DNA from 3 places in the Burkholderia sp. APQ4-4ca genome. Region 3 is predicted to be linked to each of the others. Evidence: predicted binding sites of a transcription regulator. Region 3 holds the regulator's gene; each other region holds the start of a gene.
The links. The regulator FliA, encoded in region 3, starts transcription of late flagellar genes. The targets are predictions, from matches to a motif close to CTAAAGTTTNNNNNNNNNNNGCCGNTA.

Region 1 (4,710 bases), on a different contig from region 3:
ACGAGGATCGGCGTGTGCGCGTACGCGGTCAGCTTGCGCAGCCCGGCGATCACCTCGAGCCCGCTCTTGCGCGGCATGTTCTGGTCGGTCAGGACCAGGTCGTACGGCGCCGTCGCCGCCATGTCGAAGCCGGCTTCGCCGTCCGGCGCCACCGTCACGTCGTAGCCCGCCTGCGCAAGCGTGGCCTGCAGCAGCGCACGCATGGTCGCGGAGTCGTCGATGGCGAGAATGGTTCGGATCATGTCTGTCTCGGAAACGTCAGGGTTTCGGCGCCACGGCGACGGCGCTCGCCACGACCGGGCGCGCCGCCGGCGTCGGGCCGCCGAGCTGCTGCGCGAGCAGCTTCGAGCCGGCCGCGTCGGCGGACAGCGTCGTCGTCGTCGCGTCGTCGCGCATCAGCGCTTCTTCGGATTTGCGATTCAGCACGATCACGCTGATCCGGCGGTTTTCCGGATCGAGCGGATCGGCCTTGTTCAGGTTCTGCGTCGACGCGAGGCCCAGCACGCGCAGCACTTTCGCCTCGTCCATGCCGCCGGAGATCAGCTCGCGGCGCGATGCGTTCGCGCGATCGGCCGACAACTCCCAGTTGCTGTAGCCGCCCTCGCCGCCCGCGTACGGCACGGCGTCGGTGTGGCCCTGGACGATGATCCGGTTCGGCACGTCGTTCAGCGTCTTGCCGATCTCGCGCAGGATGTCGCGCATGTACGGCTCGACGTGGTCGCTCGACATCGCGAACATCGGCCGCTTCTGCGAATCGACGATCTCGATGCGCAGCCCCATCAGCGTCGAATCGATGCGGATCTGCTGCTTGAACTGGCGCAGCGTCGGATTGGCCTCGATCGCGGCCATCAGCTTGATCTGCAGGTCGTGCAGGCGCGTCTGCTCGAGCCGGTCCTGCGCGCCCTGCGCCTGCGACCGGGAATGCTCGTCGCCCGCCTTCGCGAGGCGCTCGGCGAGCGGCGTCGTGCCGTCGGTGCGGCGCAGCGTGCCGGCATCCGTGCTCGACAGGTCGCGGCCGCCGCCGTTGACGATGCTGGAATCCTGCGAGCTGCGGTCGCCGCTGCCGAGAATCGCGGCCTTCAGCGGCATGTTGAAGTATTCGGCGATCCCCTTCAGCTGCACCGGCGTGACGGAACTCAGCAGCCACATCAGCAGGAAGAACGCCATCATCGCGGTCATGAAGTCCGCGTACGCGAGCTTCCATGCGCCGCCGTGGTGGCCCTTCTTCGCCGGGGCCACCCGCTTGACGACGATTGCGCGATCCTTGCTCTTGCTCATCGGTCGCTCCGCCTCACTTGGTCTTCACGCGGCGCACGTGTTCTTCGAGCTCGGAGAACGACGGACGCTCGGTCGAGAACAGCACCTTGCGGCCGAACTCGACCGCGATCGCCGGCGCATAGCCGTTCAGCGTCGCGAGGATCGTCACCTTGATGCACTGGAACATCTTGGTCGACTCGGCCACGCGCTGTTCCGCGAGGCTCGCGAGCGGCCCGATCAGCCCGTACGACAGCAGGATCCCGAGGAACGTGCCGACCAGCGCCTGCGCGATCATCGCGCCGAGCACCGCGGGCGGCTTGTCGGCCGAGGCCATCGTATGCACGACGCCCATCACGGCCGCGACGATCCCGAACGCCGGCATCGCGTCGCCGACGCGCATCAGCGCGTGCGCCGGGCCTTCGCCTTCCGTGTGATGCGTCTCGATCTCCTCGTCCATCAGGCTTTCGATCTCGAACGCGTTCATGTTGCCGCCCACCATCAGGCGCAGGTAGTCGGTCAGGAATTCGACGATGTGGTGATCGGCGAGGATCTTCGGGTATTGCGTGAAGATCGGGCTCTTTTCCGGATCGTCGATGTCGGCCTCGAGCGTCAGCGTGCCTTCCTTGCGTGCCTTCGCGAGCAGCACGTAAAGCAGCGCCATCAGCTCCATGTAGACGTCCTTCGTGTATTTCGAGCCCTTGAAGAGCGTCGGCAGGACGCGCAGCGTCGCCTTGATGGTCTTGACGCCGTTGCCGAGGATGAACGCGCCGACGCCGGCGCCCACGATCATCAGGATCTCGATGGGCTGGACCAAGGCGCCCAGATGCCCGCCTGCCAGCGCATAACCGCCGAAGACGGACAACAGCGTCACGAGTGTTCCCACGATAATCAGCACTGCCTGTCCCTCACGAAAGACCGGCGGGAAGACCGCCGTTAAACAGGTTTACGGCAGTCGGCAGGAAAACTTTCGCGGCCGCCCGGCGGTAGCCCGACGGTGTTTACCAGCAGTGCGCGGACGATTCGCGCGGCCCGCGGACGTCGCTCGCGGCCCGTCCGGCCTTGCCCGGCCCGGCGCTCAGGCCACGGCGGCGGCCAGTTCGGCGCGCGCGGCGGCGGCCTTGCGGGTCTTGCCGGCGCGCGACGGCGGCTGGCACAGGCCGCACACGAAACCTTGATGCGGATCATGCGCATGCGCGACGAAGTGGCCGCCGCAGCGCGTGCAGGGCGTCATCTGCAGCATCCCCGAATCGAAGAAGCGCACCAGCGTCCACGCCCGCGTGAGGCTCAGCGCGGCCTCGTCGCCAGACAGGTTCACGTGCTCCAGATAGAGCCGGTACGCCTTCACGATCGACTGGATCGGGTCGCAGCGGCCGTGGTCCTGCATGAACCGGTACATGTTGTAGAACAGCGACGAGTGGATGTTCGGCTGCCACGTCATGAACCAGTCGGTCGAGAACGGCAGCATCCCCTTCGGCGGCGACACGCCCTTCAGTTCCTTGTACAGCTTGATCAGACGGTCCCGCGACAGGCTCGTCTCCGCCTCCAGCAGCTGCAGCCGGGCGCCCAGTTCGATGAGTTCGATGGCGAGGGTGATTTCCTTCACCTCGATCACGACGCTTTTGCTTGCCATGGTGATAACCGTCCGCTTGACGTTGTGCGAATGAATGGCCAATACGCTGCCGGCCGGCGCGGCACGCCGGGACGAACGCAAGGCGGGATGGATCAGCGGACGCCTTCGACCTGCTGCCCGGCCATCAGGATGGCCGAGTGGGCGTGCGCGACGACATCGCTGCGGCCCTTGTCGGCGAGCGACGACAGCAGCGCGTGATCATCGAAGCGGAAGCGGCACAGCATCTGGTTCGACGCGGCCAGCTTCACGGTCTGCGCGAGCGTGAGGTTGGCGAGCACGTCGGCCAGTTCCTGGGAAATGCCCATGCGAAACATGCCCATCGCCTTGTCTTCCCGCAGCAGTCGCTGCGCGAGGAGGAGATACGACAGGTTAACCTCTTTGATCTCACTGAGCATTTCACTGGTGGCGCTCATGATTCCCCCGTTAAAAAACTGTGCTTTGGCCAATCATGTTATGAAAACGTTTGCTCGATCAGCGCGCACTGGGCGCTCAGTCGGCTCGTTTATAGTCTTACAGGGCGAATTTTGGCCAAACGGGATTTATGTCGGTATCAGCGAAGTGGCGTATGCCGTGCAGGATTTGTCTGTAAACCGTGTAGGAATTTTTCCGACAAGGCGAATTGAAAGGAACGGTCGGAAAACGGATTGCAACGCGGATTCGGTTGCGAGGGGCGCCGATGGCCGCCGCGCCGGGAGCGGAAGGCTTGCCGGCAAGGCGCCGGCAATCGGGTCGGTAAAAATTATAGTGCTTTTTCACGATAGCGCAACAATAGTTATGGCTGTCGCGCTTCATGATTCCGTGCCCTTTTTCTCGGGGTTTTCGCGTATTTCATCGTGTAACAAGCCTTAAGTGTTTGAAAAAACACTCGAACCCCTCAGGGCGATATCGATAATGGACTCCAATGGGCGGCGGCGCGAGCCGTGCCGGCCCGCCCCGCAGCTTGCCGCCGGCGCTCCGCGCACCCCGCCCAGGGCCCGGCCACGTATCGCGAACCGCGTGCGTCGGCAAGTTCCGCAACCTTGTACGGGATCCGCATCGGCGCCGCCGCGCGCTCGGATCGACACAGGAGAACATCCATGCGAATTGCCCAGATCGCGCCGCTTTACGAAGCCGTCCCGCCGAAACTCTACGGCGGCACCGAGCGTGTCGTGTCCTACCTCACCGAGGCGCTCGTCGAACTCGGCCATGACGTGACGCTGTTCGCCAGCGGCGACTCGGTTACGTCGGCCCGTCTCGAGGCGGCCTGGCCGCGCGCGCTGCGGCTCGACCCGTCGATTCGCGATTCGATGGCGCCCCATATGCGGCTCCTCGAGCAGGTCGCCCGGGTCGCGCACGAATTCGACGTGCTGCACTTCCACCTCGACTACCTGCCGTTCCCGCTGATGTCGCGCCTCGACACGCCGTACGTGACGACGCTGCACGGCCGCCTCGACCTGCCGGAGCTGCAGCCGGTGTTCGACGCGTTCCCGAATTCGCCGGTCGTGTCGATCTCGAACAACCAGCGCAAGCCGCTGCCGCAAGCCGCGTGGGCCGGCACCGTCTACCACGGGCTGCCCGACACGCTGCTCACGCCGCGGCCGGACGTGAAGCCCGAATACCTCGCGTTCCTCGGCCGGATCTGTCCCGAAAAGCGTGTCGACACCGCGATCCGGATCGCCGCGCAAAGCGGGCTGCCGCTGAAGATCGCCGCGAAGGTCGACAAGGCCGACGCCGACTACTTCAAGGAAGTGATCGAGCCGCTGCTCGACCAGGCGCATGTCGAATTCATCGGCGAGATCAACGAAGCGCAAAAGCCGGCGTTCCTGTCCGGCGCGAAGGCGCTG
Region 2 (4,710 bases), on a different contig from region 3:
ATGCAGCTGCCTCTTTTCCTCCGCCTGTCGTTTCGTGCACTCGCCTGCGTGCTGGCCGCGTGCGCGCTCGGCGCCGCGCCCGCGCACGCGGAACGCCTGAAGGATCTCGCGCAGATCCAGGGCGTGCGCGACAACCCGCTGATCGGCTATGGCCTCGTCGTCGGCCTCGACGGCACCGGCGACCAGACGATGCAGACGCCGTTTACGACGCAGACGCTCGCGAACATGCTCGCGAACCTCGGCATCTCGATCAACAACGGTTCGGCCAACGGCGGCCCGTCGTCGCTGAACAACATGCAGTTGAAGAACGTCGCGGCCGTGATGGTGACGGCCACGCTGCCGCCGTTCGCGCGGCCGGGCGAGGCGCTCGACGTGACCGTGTCGTCGCTCGGCAACGCGAAGAGCCTGCGCGGCGGCACGCTGCTGCTCACGCCGCTGAAGGGCGCGGACGGCCAGGTGTACGCGCTCGCGCAGGGCAACATGGCGGTGGGCGGCGCGGGCGCCAGCGCGAACGGCAGCCGCGTGCAGGTGAACCAGCTCGCGGCCGGCCGGATCGTCGGCGGCGCGATCGTCGAGCGTTCGGTGCCGAACGCGGTCGCGCAGATGAACGGCGTCCTGCAGCTGCAACTGAACGACATGGACTACGGCACCGCGCAGCGGATCGTGTCCGCGGTCAACGCGAGCTTCGGCCCGGGCACCGCGACGGCGCTCGACGGCCGCACGATCCAGCTCGCCGCGCCGGCCGATTCCGCGCAGCAGGTCGCGTTCATGGCGCGCCTGGAGAACCTCGACGTGAGCCCGGACAAGGCCGCGGCGAAGGTGATCCTGAACGCGCGCACCGGCTCGATCGTGATGAACCAGATGGTCACGCTGCAAAGCTGCGCGGTCGCGCACGGCAACCTGTCGGTGGTCGTCAACACGCAGCCGGTGGTGTCGCAGCCGGGGCCGTTCTCGAACGGGCAGACGGTGGTCGCGCAGCAGTCGCAGATCCAGCTGAAGCAGGACAACGGCGCGCTGAAGATGGTGACGGCCGGCGCGAATCTCGCCGACGTCGTGAAGGCGCTGAACACGCTCGGCGCGACGCCCGCGGACCTGATGTCGATCCTGCAGGCGATGAAGGCGGCCGGCGCGCTGCGCGCCGACCTGGAGGTGATCTAAATGGCAGCCACGCTCCCCAACGCAAACGACCTCACGCAGCGCTTCGCGCTCGACGTGCAGGGTTTCGACGCGCTGCGCGCGCAGGCGAAGCAATCGCCGCAGGCCGGCGCGAAGGCGGTCGCCGGCCAGTTCGACGCGATGTTCACGCAGATGATGCTCAAGAGCATGCGCGACGCGTCGCCCGACGGCGGGCTGTTCGATTCGCATACGTCGAAGATGTACACGTCGATGCTCGACCAGCAGCTCGCGCAGCAGATGTCGAAGCACGGAATCGGCGTCGCCGATGCGCTGATGAAGCAGTTGCTGCGCAATGCGGGCGCCGGCGCGGGCAGCGACACGGCGGCCGACGTCGGCGCGGGCGGCATGGGCGCCGGCGGCCTCGGCACGGCCGGCAACGAAGGCAGCCTCGCCGCGATGAACGCGATGGCGAAGGCCTATGCGAACGCGGCGAACAACGGCGGCCTTGCCGGCGCGCGCGGCTACTCGGCCGACAGCGCGCTGACGCCGCCGCTCAAGGGCGCGCGCGGCGTGCAGGGCGCGGACGCGTTCGTCGACCGGCTCGCGGGCCCCGCGCAGGCGGCCAGTGCGACGACCGGCATCCCGGCGCGTTTCATCGTCGGCCAGGCCGCGCTCGAATCGGGCTGGGGCAAGCGCGAGATCCGCGCGACGGACGGCTCGACCAGCTACAACGTGTTCGGCATCAAGGCGAACAAGGGCTGGACCGGCCGCACCGTGTCGGCGCTGACCACCGAATACGTGAACGGCACGCCGCGCCGCGTGGTCGCGAAGTTCCGTGCGTACGACTCGTACGAGCACGCGATGACCGATTACGCGAACCTGCTGAAGAACAACCCGCGCTACGCGGGCGTGCTGAGCGCGAGCCGCAGCGTCGAAGGCTTCGCGCACGGGATGCAGAAGGCCGGCTACGCCACCGACCCGAATTACGCGAAAAAGCTGATCTCGATCATGCAGCAGATCGGCTGACGGCCGCGCCCGCCACCGGTTGGCCCCCCTCGGACCGCGCCCGGCACCTTGCCGCGCGCGGTTTCAACGTTTGCGAGAAATAAATCGCCGTTTCGATCTAAACTTTCGGTCAGCACTGCCGCTAAGTGTGAGAGACCTGCGACCGGGCCCCCGTTCTGGCCCGGTTTTATTGCGCACCGGTTGCCCCGGGCGCCCATGACAAGAAAGACCGGCTAGCCATGAATATCGAAACGTCGACGGACCCCAGCCTGGATGCAGGCCACTCCGGGCCCGACTATGCCCGCCGCAATCCGCTGGAAATCGGCGTGCAGTTGCGCAACCTGGTGAACCGCGGCGATTTCCTGACGGTCCAGTACCCGGGCGGCCAGCTCGTCACGCGTCTGCTCGAGGTCGACGTCGGCGCGCGGACGTTCACGTTCGACTGGGGCGCGCTGTCCGAGCAGAACGCCGGCATCCTCGGCGCGTCGCACTGCACGTTCGCGGCCGCGCCGGAGGGCGTGCGCGTCGAATTCACCACGGGCACGCCGCGCGAGACGCGCTACGAGGGGCTGCCCGCGTTCGTCGCCGATTTCCCCGACGTGCTGGTGTGCATCCAGCGCCGCGAATATTTCCGCGTCGACGCGCCGATCGTCGATCCGTTCCTGTGCCGCGGCAAGCTGCCGGACGGCGAAAGCTTCCTGTTCGAGGTGCACAACCTGTCGCTCGGCGGCGTGGGGCTGCGCACGGCGGATGAGCGCGTCGAGGCGCTCGAGGTCGGCACGCTGCTGCCGGACGTCGAGCTCGAGCTGACCGGCCACGGCAAGCTGTCGCTCGACCTGCAGCTGGTGTCGCAGCGTTCGACGCAGATGCCGAACGGGTCGCGCCGCTACCAGCTCGGCTTTCGCTACATGTCGCTGCCGGGCAGCGCGGAGAACACGCTGCAACGGCTGATCACGCAGCTCGAAATGAAGCGCCGCTCGCTCGCGCGGGCCTGACGCGCATCCGGCCGGCGCCCCCCGCGGGCCGCCCGCGCAGCACCGCCGGCGCCTTGCGCCGGGCGCTTCCAGCGGCGACGCACGCCCGTGCGCCGCGCGTGCATTTTTTCCTCAATTTTTTCAATCCGCGGCCGTTATACCGGGAGTCACGCAACCCGGCGGCCGCAGCGCGGCCGGCTCATCAGGATCGCGCATGTCCAACACACTCATGAACCTCGGCGTCAGCGGCCTGAATGCCGCGCTCTGGGGCCTCACGACGACCGGCCAGAACATCAGCAACGCGGCGACGCCGGGCTATTCGGTCGAACGCCCGGTCTATGCCGAGGCGAGCGGGCAGTACACCAGCAGCGGCTACATGCCGCAGGGCGTGAACACCGTCACCGTGCAGCGGCAGTACAGCCAGTACCTGAGCGACCAGCTGAACGGCGCGCAGACGCAGGGCGGCGCGCTGTCGACGTGGTATTCGCTCGTCGCGCAGCTGAACAACTACGTCGGCAGCCCGACGGCCGGCATCTCGACCGCGATCACGAGCTATTTCACCGGGCTGCAGAACGTCGCGAACAATGCGTCCGATCCGTCGGTGCGGCAGACCGCGATCAGCAACGCGCAGATTCTCGGCGACCAGCTGAAGGCGGCGGGCCAGCAATACGACGCGTTGCGCCAGAGCGTGAACACGCAGCTCACCAGCACCGTGTCGCAGATCAATACGTACACCGCGCAGATCGCGCAGCTGAACCAGCAGATCTCGGCGGCGAGCAGCCAGGGGCAGCCGCCGAACCAGCTGATGGACCAGCGCGATCTCGCGGTGTCGAACCTGTCGTCCCTCGCCGGCGTGCAGGTCGTGCGCAACGACAGCGGCTACAGCGTATTCCTCGCGGGCGGCCAGCCGCTCGTCGTCGCCGACAAGAGCTACCAGCTTGCGACCGTCACGTCGCCGTCCGATCCGAGCGAGCTCACCGTCGTGTCGCAGGGCATCGCCGGCGCGAATCCGCAGGGGCCGGACCAGGCGCTGCCGGATGCGTCGCTGTCGGGCGGCACGCTCGGCGGCCTGCTCGCGTTCCGCCGTCAGACGCTCGACCCGGCCCAGGCGCAGCTCGGCGCGCTCGCGACCAGCTTCGCCGCGCAGGTCAACGCGCAGAACGCGCTCGGCGTCGATCTGGCGGGCAAGCCGGGCGGCGACCTGTTCACGGTGACGAACCCGACCGTCTATTCGAATCAGGGCAACACCGGCAACGCGTCGCTGTCCGTGTCGTTCGCCAGTGCGTCGCAGCCGACGACGAGCGACTACACGCTGTCGTACGACGGCACGAACTACACGCTGACCGACCGCGCGAGCGGGTCGGTGGTCGACCAGAAGGCCGGTCCGATGCCGGTCTCGCTCGGCGGGCTGAACTTCTCGTTCTCGTCCGGCGCGATGAATGCCGGCGACCAGTTCACCGTGCTGCCGACGCGCGGCGCGCTGACCGGCTTCGGCCTCGCGACCACGAGCGGCTCGGCGATCGCGGCCGCGTCGCCGGTGGTCGCTGCGGCATCGAAAACCAACATCGGCACGGCAAAGATCACGCAGGGCGCGGTGAGCGCCGGCTACCAGGTG
Region 3 (4,710 bases):
ATCACGAACGACGGGTGGCCGGTCGCGCAGCCGAGGTTCACGAGGCGGCCTTCGGCCAGCAGGATCACGCGCTTGCCGTCCGGGAAGATGATGTGGTCGACCTGCGGCTTGATGTTTTCCCACTGGTACTGGCGCGTCGACGCGACGTCGATTTCCGAGTCGAAGTGGCCGATGTTGCAGACGATCGCGTTGTGGCGCATCGCCTTCATGTGATCGTGGTTGATCACGTGGTAGTTGCCGGTCGCCGTCACGAAGATGTCGGCCTTGTCCGCCGCGTATTCCATCGTCACGACGCGGTAGCCTTCCATCGCCGCCTGCAGCGCGCAGATCGGATCGATTTCGGTGACCCACACGGTCGCGCCCAGCCCGCGCAGCGACTGCGCGCAGCCCTTGCCCACGTCGCCGTAGCCCGCGACGACCGCGACCTTGCCCGCGATCATCACGTCGGTCGCGCGCTTGATGCCGTCGACGAGCGATTCGCGGCAGCCGTACAGGTTGTCGAACTTCGACTTCGTGACGGAATCGTTCACGTTGAACGCCGGGAACGGCAGGCGGCCGTCCTTTTCCATCTGGTACAGGCGGTGCACGCCGGTCGTGGTTTCCTCGGTCACGCCCTTGATGTGCGCGAGGCGCTTCGAGTACCAGTTCGCGTCGACGTCGAGGTGCGCCGCGATCGACTTGTACAGCGCGACTTCTTCCTCGTTGGTCGGCTTCGCGATCACCGAACGGTCCTTCTCGGCCTTCGCGCCGAGGATCAGCAGCAGCGTGGCGTCGCCGCCGTCGTCCAGGATCATGTTCGCGAATTCGCCGTTCGGCCATTCGAAGATGCGGTGCGAGAACTCCCAGTATTCGTCGAGCGACTCGCCCTTGAACGCGAACACCGGCGTGCCGGCTTCGACGATCGCGGCCGCCGCGTGATCCTGCGTCGAGAAGATGTTGCACGATGCCCAGCGCACGTCCGCGCCGAGCGCCTTCAGCGTCTCGATCAGCACGCCCGTCTGGATCGTCATGTGCAGCGAACCGGCAATGCGCGCGCCCTTCAGCGGCTGCTGCGCCTTGTATTCGTCGCGGATCTGCACGAGGCCCGGCATTTCGGTCTCGGCGATGTTGAGTTCCTTGCGGCCCCAGCCGGCCAGCGCCATGTCGGCGACGACGTAATCGTGGGAAGCCTTGGAATCGATAATGGCGTTCATCACGCCCTCCTTTCTAAAAAGTTTCTAGATTGGTGACGTGAGCGCCGTTCAGGAAGCGGGGCCGGCGGGAAAATCGCCGCACGGCTGCTTGGTGAAGCTCTCCGAGCCTGGCGGACACTGATGGCCCGTCGCAACGCTCCTCGGAAAACGGAGGGGATTGTAGCAAATCGGCGCGCGAAATGCGCAAGGACGATGCGTAGGCACGAGACGCGCGCGGCGCGGCGCGCGCGGCCGTGGCCAACGGGGCAGGACGCCGGGGTCAGGACTCGGCGCCGACCCACGCCTGTTCGCGCAGCCGCGCGCGCAGGCGCGCGACGGCCTGGCTGTGCAACTGGCACACGCGCGATTCGCTCACCTCGAGCACCGCGCCGATTTCGCGCAGATTCAGGCCCCGTTCGTAGTACAGCGACATCAGCAGCTTCTCGCGCTCCGGCAGCCGCTCGATCGCCTCCACGAGCGCCTCGCGCAGGTGCTCGTCGAGCAGCGCCGACAACGGATCGGCATGATCGACGCGATAACGGTCGAGGAACGGCTCGTCGTCGGCCGCGCGATCGAAATCCTCGTAGTAGATGAGCTGGCTGCCGTGCAGATCCTGCAGCATCCCCTGGTATTCGTCGAGCGGCATGTTCAGGTGCTGCGCGATCTCGGTCTCGGTCGCCGAGCGGCCGAGGTGCTGCTCGACCTGGTGCACCGCGTGCTCGACCTCGCGCGACGTCTTGCGCAGGCTGCGCGGCAGCCAGTCGTTGCTGCGCAGCTCGTCGAGCATCGCGCCGCGGATCCGCTGCGTCGCGTAGGTCTCGAACTGCGCGCCCTGGTCTTCCTTGTAGCGGCCGGCCGCGTCCATCAGGCCGATCATGCCGGCCTGGATCAGATCGTCGAGATCGACGCTCGCCGGCATCTTCGCGACGAGCTGCAGTCCAAGGCGGCGCACGAGCGGCGCATATTGCGCGAGCACGTCGGCCTGGGACATCTTTCCTTGAGCGTTGTACATCATGGCTCCCTCCTTCGGGTGGCGCTCACGCGGCGTGTGCCGCGCCCGCCTCATACGACGGCTTGCCGCCGGCATGGACCGCGCGGCCCGCGCCCGAACCCGGGCGCATCGGCCAGTACAACAGGTCGGCGGCAATCTGCCGGTAGTCGCGCGCGGCAGCCGACGACGGAAACGCGTCGACCACCGCATGCATCAGTTCGCGGGCGTGCTCGACGAGCGGATCGGCGCTCACGCAGCCCGCGTCGGCGATCGACACGGTCAGGTAGCGGCTCGCGACGCCCGCGAGGTTGTCGAAGGCCGTCTTCGCGTCCGCGTGGCTGGCGACCTGATTGGTCAGCACGCGGAACTGCGCGAACGCGTGCGCGAAATGCAGCCGCTTCATGCACGCATACGCCTCGGTGATCGCCTGCGCGGCGACCCGCGTGACGATCAGCACGTCGTGCGCTTCGCGCGCGAGCGCCGACAACGATCCGTCGGCTCCGAGCTGCGCGTCGACGAGGACGATGTCGGCCGGGCCGTCGATGAAGTCGCTCAGTTGCGCGTCGCCGTAGCCGGCGCGCGCGAGCCGCGCGGCGCCGCACAGGCCGAAGCCGGCCGCCACCCGCGTGCGTTCGCCGTCGCGCAGCCACGCGCCGGCGAGCGTCGCGCTGGCCGAATGCACGTCGGCGCGCTCGTCGACGACGAGCACGTCCTTGCCGAGCGACGCGAGCGCCGCCGCGAGGTTCACGACGGTGGACGTGCAGCCGACGCCCGCGGGCCCGCCCGTCACCGCGACGATGCGCGACGCGCGCCCGGCCAGCAGGCGCCGCAGCCCTTCGGCCTGATCGATGATCCGTTTATCCAAATCGCACCTCGTGCAGCTCGGCGGTGGAACGTGCGGTCAGTGCGGAAAGCAGCGTCGGCATGTCCTCGTCTTGCGGCACGAAGGGCGAGCCGTCGCGCGGTACACAGAACGCGCTCTTCAGCAGGAATTTGGTCGATGCGACGTACAGGTTCTCCGGCACCTTCTGGCCGGTCGACACGTAGTGGACCGGCAGCTTGTAGCGAATCACCGTGTCGAGCACGCCGCCGAGGTGAGTCGCCTCGTCGAGCTTCGTGAGGATGCAGCCGGCCAGGTCCGGATGCTCGCCCGCGCTGCGGTACGCCTGCACGACTTCGTTCAGCGTGTCGCCGTGGCTCGTCGCGTTGAGCAGCAGCAGGCGCTGCACGGGCGCGTTCGCGCCGTGCAGCATCGCGATCTGGTCGGACACCGCGCGGTCGCGCTGGCTCATGCCGATCGTGTCGATCAGCACGATGTGCTTGTTGCGCAGCTCGGACAGCGCGAGCGCGAGGTCGCCCGCATCCTTCACCGCGTGAACCGGCACGCCGAGGATCTTGCCGAAGATGCGCAGTTGCTCGTGGCCGCCGATCCGGTAGCTGTCGGTGGTCAGCAGCGCGACCTTGCTCGCGCCGAAGCGCATCACGCAGCGCGCGGCCAGCTTCGCGGTGGTGGTCGTCTTGCCGACGCCCGTCGGGCCCATCAGGGCGAACACGCCGCCGCGCTCCATCAGCGCGTCCTCGCTGTCCAGCACCGGCAGGTTCGACGCGAGCACCGACTGCGCCCATTCGGCGGCCTGCTCGAAGGTCTGCGCGCCGTCGCCGGCCGGCAGGTTGTCGACCAGCATCCGCACGAGCTGCGCGGAGAAGCCGGCCGCGAACAGGTGCTTCGTCAGCGCGCCGTGGACGGGGCCGCGACGCTGGCGGTCGTGCCACATCAGGCTGTCGAACTGCTCTTCCATCATTCCGCGCAGCTCGCCCAGCTCCTGCATCACCGTGTCGTTGACGATCCGCTCGATGCGCGACTTCACCGCATCGGCCACCACGGCGGCCGTGTCGGCGGACAGGTGCGTGCGTTCCGTCGCCCTGGCGCCGTATGCGGCGCCCGTGTCGGCTGCGCGCTTCGCAGAGGCCGACGCTCCGGCGGCCGGCGACCGGCGTTCGGCGTCGCGCACGATGTCGCGCGCCCAGTCGGGCGGCGTCGCGCGGGCGGCGGCTTGCGGCGCGGGCGCGCTCGCCTGCGGCTCGGCAGACGCCTGCGCACGGGCAATCAGCGCGTCGCGCTGCTGCGTCAGGCGCTTCGCGTGCTCGACGAGCCACGGTGCGGGTTCGGAAGCAGGCGCGGACGATCCGGCGGCCGGCATGCCTGCCGCGGCGGATGCGGCGCTCGACGGCGCTGCCGCCGCGGGCGCGTCCGCATCGATCGGCGCCGCGTGCGCATCCGCGTCTTGCATGTCGGCGCTCGCGCCGAACACGGACGAGAACACGTCCGGCAGCCCGCCTTCGCCCGCCGCATACGGATTGACGGCCGGGCGCGGAGCGATGCCCGGGCGCGACACGATGCCCGGCACGGCGGCGGCCGGCACGGATTCCGGCGCGCGCGACGTGGCGAGGCGCGGACGCGCGGCCGGCGGCGCCACCGCGGCGAGATCCGAATCGGCGAGTGCAACGATTTCGACGCTGCCGTCATCGAGCGTGCGGTTCGACAGC

Region 1: motA (flagellar motor stator protein MotA) is a predicted target of FliA. The motif match lies at 2,201-2,227, and genes of this name have one in related genera.
Region 2: flgK (flagellar hook-associated protein FlgK) is a predicted target of FliA. The motif match lies at 3,227-3,253, and genes of this name have one in related genera.

What each region holds. Positions count from the first base shown of each region.
Region 1 is NZ_JBYQCG010000215.1:14,733-19,442, forward strand. Features, by position in the region: gene AC3IFE_RS22830 (response regulator) at 1-242, opposite strand, end outside; gene motB (flagellar motor protein MotB) at 259-1,278, opposite strand; gene motA (flagellar motor stator protein MotA) at 1,292-2,152, opposite strand; gene flhC (flagellar transcriptional regulator FlhC) at 2,333-2,887, opposite strand; gene flhD (flagellar transcriptional regulator FlhD) at 2,980-3,300, opposite strand; gene AC3IFE_RS22855 (glycosyltransferase family 4 protein) at 3,964-4,710, shown strand, end outside.
Region 2 is NZ_JBYQCG010000111.1:53,265-57,974, forward strand. Features, by position in the region: gene AC3IFE_RS14100 (flagellar basal body P-ring protein FlgI) at 1-1,158, shown strand; gene flgJ (flagellar assembly peptidoglycan hydrolase FlgJ) at 1,159-2,142, shown strand; gene AC3IFE_RS14110 (flagellar brake protein) at 2,361-3,116, shown strand; gene flgK (flagellar hook-associated protein FlgK) at 3,310-4,710, shown strand, end outside.
Region 3 is NZ_JBYQCG010000240.1:39,433-44,142, forward strand. Features, by position in the region: gene ahcY (adenosylhomocysteinase) at 1-1,193, opposite strand, end outside; S-adenosyl-L-homocysteine riboswitch at 1,226-1,341, opposite strand; gene AC3IFE_RS31260 (RNA polymerase sigma factor FliA) at 1,453-2,187, opposite strand; gene AC3IFE_RS31265 (nucleotide-binding protein) at 2,210-3,028, opposite strand; gene flhF (flagellar biosynthesis GTPase FlhF) at 3,021-4,710, opposite strand, start outside.